2 regions of the Sphingobium indicum B90A genome follow, and region 1 is predicted to be linked to the other one. Evidence: riboswitches for the same ligand, from Rfam matches in the RefSeq annotation. Region 1 holds a riboswitch; the other holds the start of a gene.
What was found. Region 1 has a riboswitch for cobalamin ahead of SIDU_RS12080 (HoxN/HupN/NixA family nickel/cobalt transporter). Riboswitches for the same ligand answer to the same signal wherever they lie in the genome.

Region 1 (4,413 bases):
ATCCGGCGCGCTTCGGCGAAGGCGGCCTCGGCCTGGTCGAACAGGCCCAGATTGGACAGTTGCAGGCCGCGATTGACCAGATATTCATGCGCCCGGTTCGCCCGTTCGGCAGGGGTCAGCTTCGCCGCATCCGGATCGCGGGCCAGCCGGTCGGTCAGGCTGTCGAAAAACTCCGCCGCTTCGGCATAATTGCCCGAAGCGTTGCGCCGATAGCCCTCCGCCAGCACAGTCTGCGGGTCCAGCGTCGCCGCCTGCAGTCGGGCATAACCCGCGTCGTTCGTCCCTACCGTCGCGATGTCGACCCGGCCCGGCACGATCCGCCCGGCCATGACGGAGCGCAGCCCCAGGTCGAGCGCGCTTGCATAGGCGGCATAGCCCTGCGCGACATAGATCGTCTTGCCGCGTTCGACGGCCAATATGCGATAGGCGCCGACCGCGCCCGCGCAGTTGCGCATGAGCGCCAAGCCTATGCCGGGCAAGGTGACCCCGCCGGGCGCATTGCACTCGACCGCCTCCCTGCGCGAAGCCGCAAGCCGATCCTGCAATGCCCCATCATCCGTGGCCGCACCGCGCCGCAGCGCATAGATCTGGCCGACGGGGCGCGCGGCATCCCGGCACACCAGCGTCCATGCGCGATCGAACATCGTTCGCGCTGCGGGGTCGCCGGTCGCGCTCTGCGCCTGGCATAGAGCGCCGCCTTCGCTGCCGATGCGGAAACTGTCCCTCAGCAGCGGACGGTTCCCCGTCGCCTGGGCGTGCGCCGCCACGGACAGAGTCAAGGCGGCCCATCCCGCAGGCCCGCGAACCAACTTCCCCAAAACGCTCAAGGCCTATCCCCCAAACCCTGCCGGATATGTCCGTGCAAAGCCCCCTTTTGCATGATCGGGCCGTCATAACGCCCCCCGACGCCGCGCCGCAAGGCGAAACGCGCCGGGCAGGGGCATGTTCGCCCGCCTCCTGTCCAGGAGCAAACCAGAAAAGTGACAGTTGAGCCCTTGTTTTTGGGCGATACAGGCGGCCGATCCGCCGCTATGGTCGCCGGTGATCAAGCGAGTTGCAGCGCCGATCATAGAAGAATGGAAGACGTCATGCTGAACATGCCCTGGGACCAGCCCGCCACCATGATCGACCTGGACGGCAAGGCGCCGATCATCGGCACGATCCGCGATTGCGCCCAGCATTTCGCGATCTTCAAGCCCCATGCGAAGGAACAGGCGCGCATCCTGTTGACCCAGCCGGTCCATCGCGAAGGCCGCAAGACGCGAACCTGGGTGCTGGAGCCGTGGGAGATCGAAAAGCTGGTCGAACGGCTGAGGGCGGAGGTGCATTGAAATAGGATCGTCGTCCCCGGCGCTGCGAGCCGTAAGCCTCCAGCGCCTCGCCGGGAGCGGCGCGTTGGCCCTGCCCGACGGAAGAAGTCGTCATTGCTCCTCTTCCCATTTGCTCGCCCAGCCTCTATGCACGCCCATGAAGGCCGGTTTCGGCCGGCCTTCATGATCGCGCCGGTGCCCCTTCAGGGGGCTTAATAGGGAATGCGGTGATGAATCCGCGGCTGTCCCTGCAACTGTAAGCGGCGAGCGAGACGCATAGCGATCCTCCGCACATGCGGCAGGATCAGCCACTGGGCCGGACGCTAAGTCATGCGAGGCCTGGGAAGGCCATGCGCCAAGCCGTGACCCGCGAGCCAGGAAACCTGCCTGCGTCTGGTCGCTCTTGCCATGGTCCAGGGGATGGCCGCGGCACGGTCCTCCGTCTGAGCGACGCTTCACGCAGCGGGAGCTGCTGTCCGCATGCTGGGCGCAAGAGCGTCCGTCCGGCATGCAGGCGGCTTCCGTCCGGTTCGCAGACGCCGACGGGGATCGTCCCTATGACCATATCGTCTCATGCGCCGTCCGGCCGCCTGCGCCGCCGCGCCGCCGGCATGTTCGCCGGGCTCCTCGCCGCCAATCTGGCCGCCTGGATCGCGGCCTTCGCCATGTTCGCCGGCGACCCCGTCATGCTGGGCACGGCGCTGCTGGCCTGGAGCCTGGGCCTTCGCCATGCCGTCGATGCCGATCACATCGCCGCCATCGACAATGCGACCCGCAAGCTGATGCAGGATGGCCAGCAGCCCCTTGCCGTCGGCTTCTGGTTCGCCATCGGCCATAGCGGCATCGTCCTGATCGCCGCTGTCCTCATCGCCTTCGCAGCCAATGCGCTGAGCCGGGTGGAGGCCGCCGGAGCCATTGGCGGCACCATTGCGACGATCGTGTCCGCAACCTTCCTCTTCGCCATCGCGGCGATGAACCTGATCATCCTGCGATCAGTGCTCAAGACCTTCAACCATGTTCGAAGGGGCGGCGCCTATGTCGATGAAGACATGGACATGCTGCTCGGCAGCCGGGGTCTTCTGTCGCGCCTCTTCCGGCCGCTTTTCCGGCTGGTGACGCGAAGCTGGCACATGGCGCCGCTCGGCTTTCTCTTCGGCCTGGGCTTCGACACCGCGACGGAGGTCGCCATTCTGGGCCTGTCCGCCGGCCAGGCGGCCAGCGGCCTTTCCATCGCGACCGTCCTCATCTTCCCCCTGCTCTTTGCGGCGGGCATGGCGTTGATCGACACGGCGGACGGCGCGCTGATGATGGGCGCCTATCGATGGGCGTTCGTGAAGCCGATCCGCAAGCTCTACTACAACATCACCATCACGCTGGCGTCGGCGCTGGTCGCGCTGCTCATCGGCGGGATCGAGGCGGCGGCGCTGCTGGGCGACAGGCTCGGCCTCCGCGGCGGCGCATGGACCCTGGCCGCCGACCTTGGCGATCATTTCAACAGCCTGGGCTTCGTCATCATCGGCCTGTTCGCCGCCTGCTGGCTGCTGAGCTGGGCCATCTACCGCTGGAGAGGTTTCGACGAGATCGAGGTCGCCTCCATCGCCGGCCACCAAGCACAGGGAAATCCCGCATGAAGAAGATCCCCGCCACCGTTATCACCGGCTTTCTGGGCGCCGGCAAGACCACGCTGATCCGTCACCTCATCGAACATGCGGGCGGTCGTCGCCTCGCCCTCATCATCAACGAATTCGGCGATGTCGGCGTCGACGGCGCGCTGGTGCAGGGCTGCGGCGACGAAGCCTGCCCGGACGAGGACATCATCGAACTGGCCAATGGCTGCATCTGCTGCACCGTGGCCGACGATTTCCTGCCGACCATGCAGAAGCTGCTCGACCGGCCTACCCCGCCCGATCACATCATCATCGAAACCAGCGGCCTTGCCCTGCCCAAGCCGCTGGTCAAGGCGTTCCAATGGCCCGACATCCGGACGCGGTCGACGGTCGACGGCGTGATCGCCCTGATCGACGCCGATGCGCTGGCGGCGGGCCGCTTCGCCCATGACGAGGCGGCGCTCGCCGCCGCCCGCGCGGCCGACCCGACGCTGGATCATGACAGCCCCATCGAGGAACTGTTCGAGGACCAGCTTGCCTGCGCCGACCTTGTCCTGCTCAACAAGACCGATCTGGTCGCGGCGGACCGGCTGGCCGCGCTGGAGCAGGGACTGGCCGGGGAAATCCGTCCCGGCGTGCGCATCCTCCGCACGGCGAGGGGAGAGATTGATCCGGCGATACTGCTGGGCCTGGACGCCGGGGCGGAGGACGGGATCGATGACCGCCCCTCGCACCATGACGGAGAGGAGGAGCATGACCATGACGATTTCGAGAGCTTCATCGTCGACCTGGGCGAACTGGCCGGCCCCGAACCGCTGCTGGCGGCGCTTGCGCGGAGCATCGCCGCGCACGACATTCTGAGGGTCAAGGGCTTCCTTGCCATTGAAGGGCGCCCGGCCCGTCTCGTTTTGCAAGCCGTCGGCCCCCGCATCCAGCATCATTATGACCGGCACTGGCAGGCCGGCGAGCCGCGCACGTCCCGTCTGGTGGTGATCGGCCAGAGCGGCATGGACCGCGCCGCCATAGAAGCCGCGCTCGGCGCGCGGATGGCCGCCGCCTGATGCATCTGCTGACCGCCACGCCCGGCGCCGTTTCCAACGGCGAGGAGGCCATCGACCTCGGCCAGTCGCCGGGCGATATCGTGCTGCTGACCGTGGCGGACAGCGAACTCGCCTGTTTCGCGAGCGCCGCCCATGTCCTGGCGCAGGAACTGGGCGGAGCGGCGCCCGAAATCCGCCTCGCCAACCTCCTCCAGCTCAAACATCCCTATTCGGTCGATCTCTATGTCGAGAAGGTCGTCGCCCACGCCAAATTCGTCTGCGTCGTCCTGCTGGGCGGCAAGAGCTATTGGCCCTATGGCATTGAAGAAATTGCGAATATCGCCCGGGAAAGGGGCATAGCCTTCGCGGCGATCGCCGATGGGCGAGAGGACGATCCAGAACTCTCCGCCGCATCCACCGTCGCGGCGGAGAGCTGCGACCTCCTGCGCGACTATC
Region 2 (4,413 bases), 1.3 Mb from region 1:
CGCCCCGGCGAGATCTTCACGCCGATCCACTGGACCGACCAGATGTCGAGCGGCGGCCGCACCGGCCTGCTCCCTCGTCCGCTGGTCGATCCGCATTCGGGCCAGCCCGGCTTCAAATCCACCCCGGCCAGCGTCGAGAAGGTCGCGACCGAGTGGAGCGGTTTCCTCATCCTGCGCGGCGATGAGCCGGTGAAGCTGCCCTGCCTCTGGTCCACCCGGATCACCGTTCCGGGCGGCGCGCTGTACGAGATCGCCGGCAATGGCGACCCGGCCCGCCTCGACGCCTTTCTTCCGAAGGGCGACCGGGTCGAGGCCATGGACGCCTCCCGCGGCACCCGGCGCGTCGCGACCATCAGCGAAGGCAGGCTGAACGGCGTGCTGTTCGTGACGCGCACCGGCCTGTTGCCCTCGCGCGACTGGCTGATCGGCCAGTTGCAGGCAGAGGGAGTCGGCGGCTCCGTCCTCGCGGCGCGGGGACCGGGCAGCCAGCCGGAAAAGGGCGCGACCGTCTGCGTCTGCTTCGACATCGGGTTGAACCAGATCGTCGCCGCCATCCGCGAGCAGGATCTGGTCGACGTCGCCGCCGTCGGCAAGGCGCTGGGGGCGGGGACCAATTGCGGATCGTGCCGCCCCGCGCTCGCCAATATCCTCACCCAGACATTGCAGGAGACGCTTCATGCAGCCGAATGAGCTTATCGCCCCCGGCGAGGTCTGGCTGGTGGGCGCAGGCCCCGGCGACCCGGACCTGCTGACCCGCAAGGCCGAAAAGCTGATCGCTGCGGCGGAGATCGTCTTCCACGACGCGCTGGTGGGGCCGGGGGTGCTGGACCTGATCCCGCAGGGCGTCGAGCGGGTCAGCGTCGGCAAACGCTCCGGCCGCCACAGCAAGGCGCAGGAAAGCATCAACGACCTGCTGCTGGCGGCGGCGAAGGCGGGCAAGCGCGTCGTGCGGCTGAAGGGGGGCGACCCCTCGGTCTTCGGCCGCTCGGCGGAGGAGATGGAGCATCTGGCGGAGGCGGGCGTCGCCGTGCGCATCTGCCCCGGCATCACCACCGCCAGCGCGGCGGCGGCGAACGGCCATGCCTCGCTCACCCTGCGCGGCGTGGCGCGGGGACTGACGCTGGTGACGGCGCATCTGAAGGCAGGCGAGCCGCTGAAGCTCGACTGGGAAGCGCTGGCCCGGCCGGGCGGCACGCTCGGCATCTATATGGGCCGCGCCGCTGCCGGAGAAATCAGCCGCTCGCTGATCGCCGCCGGGCGCGATCCCGAAACGCCGGTGATGGTGGCGGTCAATGTCTCGCTCCCCAATGAACGGCTGATCCGGGGCAAGCTGTCGGCGCTGGCCTTCCTGGTGGCGACGATCAGCGACGAAGACCCAACCCTGCTGCTGATCGGGGAAGCAGTGGCGGGAACCCATTTGCCGGTGGAAGTGGTTGAGAGTGCTACCGTCCGGGCCTGACGACCAACCCTACCTCCGTTCGGGCTGAGCCTGTCGAAGCCCTTTTCTCCTCAAGAGAAGCCGAACCCTTCGACAGGCTCAGCCCAATCGGGGAAAAGTGAACCGCTCCAGATCCTCCGGCCGGTTGATATTGGGCAGCACGAACTCCGGCCGCTCCACGATCCGCGCCCCGACCCGCTCCAGCCAGCCATGGATCGCCCGGCTATTCTCCTCGGCCAGATGCGCATCCAGCTCTCCCGCCAATGAAGCGGGCCAGAAGCCGGCCAGTTGCTGCCCCTTCAGGATCGCCGCGCCATCCCCGATCAAGGCCTGCGCCAACCCGTCCGGATAGACCGGAACGTCGCACCCCGTCGTCAGCACCGCGTCATAACCCTGCGCCGCCGCATGATGCAGCGCGGCGTTCAGCCCCCCTAACGGTCCCATGTCCGCCGCCGGCCGGTCCGCCAGCCCGGTCATTCCCGGAACGTGCCGCCCGCAAATCACCACCGTCTCGACATGCGCGCCCAGCGCCGCCGCCGCATGATCCAGCAATGTCCGCCCATCGAGCATCGCCAAGGCCTTGTCGCTGCCGAAGCGGCTGGATCGTCCCCCGGCCAGAACCGCGCCCAGCAATCGCATTCCGTCCCTCCTCATGCCGCTTGGCATTGTCCTCGCTTTCCCTTATGGCGCGCGGCGCGGGCGGGGACAAACCCTCGCGCGCAAAGAAGATCGCGCCGGTGCCCCCAAAGGGCTGAAAACGGGAATGCGGTGCGGGCGGGAAACCGTCCTATTCCGCGGCTGTCCCTGCAACTGTAAGCGGTGAGCGCGATGCACTTCGGTCCATGGACCGGCCACTGGACGCAAGTCCGGGAAGGCATGCATCGCTGCGTTGACCCGCGAGCCAGGAGACCTGCCGGCGCACGGTCGCTCTTGCCCTGGCCCAGGTGTTGGCCATGGCACGGTGTTTTCCGTCTGAGCGACGAAGCGGCGCAGGGCCGCATCGGTGCGGGGGAGGGCACTGGCGTCGACTTCCCCCTGCGCCGACCGCGATGAGCGGATGCCCTGAGCCATGAAGTCGCAGCGACGCTCAGGGAAACAGATATAATGTTGAAAGCCACCCTCTCTCTTGCCGCTTTGCTCGCGGCCGCGCCCGCCCTCGCCGCCGATGATGACGAGATCATCGTCACCGCATTGGGCATCGAGCAGCCCCGCGACGAGGTCGGCCAGGCCGTCACCGTCATCGACGCCGACACCATCCGCACCCGCCAGAGCGTCAGCGTCGTGGACCTGCTGGCGACCACGCCGGGCGTGCGCTTCAACCGCAGCGGCAGCTTGGGCGGGGTGACCGGCGTTTCGCTGCGCGGCGCTGAAACGACGCAGACGCTGGTGCTGATCGACGGGGTCAAGGTCAACGACACCAGCGGCATTGGCGACATGTACGATTTCGGCAATCTGCTGACCGGCAATATCCGGCGGATCGAAATTTTGCGGGGGTCCAACTCCATCGCCTATGGCAGCCAGGCGGTCGGCGGCGTCGTCAACGTCATGACCGGCACGCCTGCCGCCGGTTTCGCGGGCAATGCATCGGTCGATTACGGCTATAGCGACACGCTGAACGCCAAGGCGGACGTTTCGGGCGGCAGCGGCATCGCATCGGGCGGCGTTGGCATCGCCTATTTCAACACCGACGGCATTTCCTCCGCCGCCAATGGCACGGAAAAGGACGGCTATGAGAATATCGCCGCCAACGCCAAGCTGAAGCTGGCCTTCACCGATACGCTCAGCCTCGACCTGCGCGGCTATTATATCCATGCCGATCTGGATACCGACAACGGCGTGTTGGACAGCACAGCGGACACTTCCAAATCGGATCAATATGTCGGCTATGCCGGGCTGAACCTGGAGCTGTTCGACGGCAGGCTCACCAACCGGGCGGCCGTGACCTGGTTCCGCATGGACCGCGACTATACATCCGCATTCGGCCCCTATGGCTATTCGGGCACCAATCTGCGCTTCGAATATGAGGGCGTCTATCAGCCGGTCGATCAGGCGAAGCTGGTCTTCGGCTATGAACATGAACGGCCCGACTATGACTTCTCCGGCTTCGGCTCGGTGGAAAGCCACAAGGCCGATGTCGACAGCGTCTATGCGCTGGCCATCGTGAAGCCGGTCGCCGGCCTGTCGCTGACCGCCGGCGCGCGGCATGACGATCACAGCCAGTTCGGCGGCGCGACCACCTTCGGCGCCAATGCCAACTACACGCCCAACGCCGGCGCGACCAATATCCGCATGAGCTATGGCGAAGGGTTCAAGGCCCCGTCCCTTTATCAGCTTTACGGCGCCGATGTCGGCAATGCGGGCCTGCGTCCGGAGCGGTCGAAAAGCTACGACATCGGCTTCGACCAAAGGCTGGATGGCGACCGGGCGATCCTCTCTGTCACGGCGTTCCGCCGCGACACCAAAGACCAGATCAACTATGATTATTCGATCGGCCTTTACGGCGGGTACAATAATCTGGACCGCACCCGCGCCAAGGGCGTGGAGGCGATGCTGGCCCTGAAGCCTGTCGATGCGCTGACGGTCACGGCCGCCTACAGCCATGTCGATGCGCGCGACCGCAATACCGACGCCCGGCTGCCGCGCCGCGCCGCCGATGCGGTCAGCGTTTCGGCGGACTATGTCTGGCCCTTCGGCCTGTCGACCGGCGCGACCGTGACGATGGTGGGCGACAGCTTCAACGATGCGACCAACGCGATCCGGCTGGACGGCTATGCCGTGACGGACGTGCGGGCATCCTTCCCGATCCGGGAGAATCTGGAGATCTACGGCCGCATCGACAATCTGACCGATGAGAAATATGCCACTGTCTATGGCTATGGCACATATGGCCGCTCGGCCTTCGGCGGCGTGCGTGTGCGCTTCTGAAAATAGCCTAATGGCGCGGCGCGGCGTTCACCCGCGCCGCGCCCTTGCGC

Region 2: another riboswitch for cobalamin. It lies ahead of SIDU_RS00630 (TonB-dependent receptor plug domain-containing protein); the one in region 1 lies ahead of SIDU_RS12080 (HoxN/HupN/NixA family nickel/cobalt transporter).

Annotation. Positions count from the first base shown of each region.
Region 1 covers NZ_CP013070.1:2,478,818-2,483,230, reverse strand. The annotation lists gene SIDU_RS12090 (CHAT domain-containing protein) at 1-779, opposite strand, end outside; gene SIDU_RS12085 (hypothetical protein) at 1,089-1,331, shown strand; cobalamin riboswitch at 1,489-1,715, shown strand; gene SIDU_RS12080 (HoxN/HupN/NixA family nickel/cobalt transporter) at 1,868-2,941, shown strand; gene cobW (cobalamin biosynthesis protein CobW) at 2,938-3,978, shown strand; gene cobN (cobaltochelatase subunit CobN) at 3,978-4,413, shown strand, end outside.
Region 2 covers NZ_CP013070.1:118,407-122,819, forward strand. The annotation lists gene SIDU_RS00615 (nitrate reductase) at 1-690, shown strand, start outside; gene cobA (uroporphyrinogen-III C-methyltransferase) at 677-1,459, shown strand; gene mobA (molybdenum cofactor guanylyltransferase) at 1,538-2,077, opposite strand; cobalamin riboswitch at 2,157-2,370, shown strand; gene SIDU_RS00630 (TonB-dependent receptor plug domain-containing protein) at 2,543-4,363, shown strand; gene SIDU_RS00635 (ABC transporter substrate-binding protein) at 4,371-4,413, opposite strand, start outside.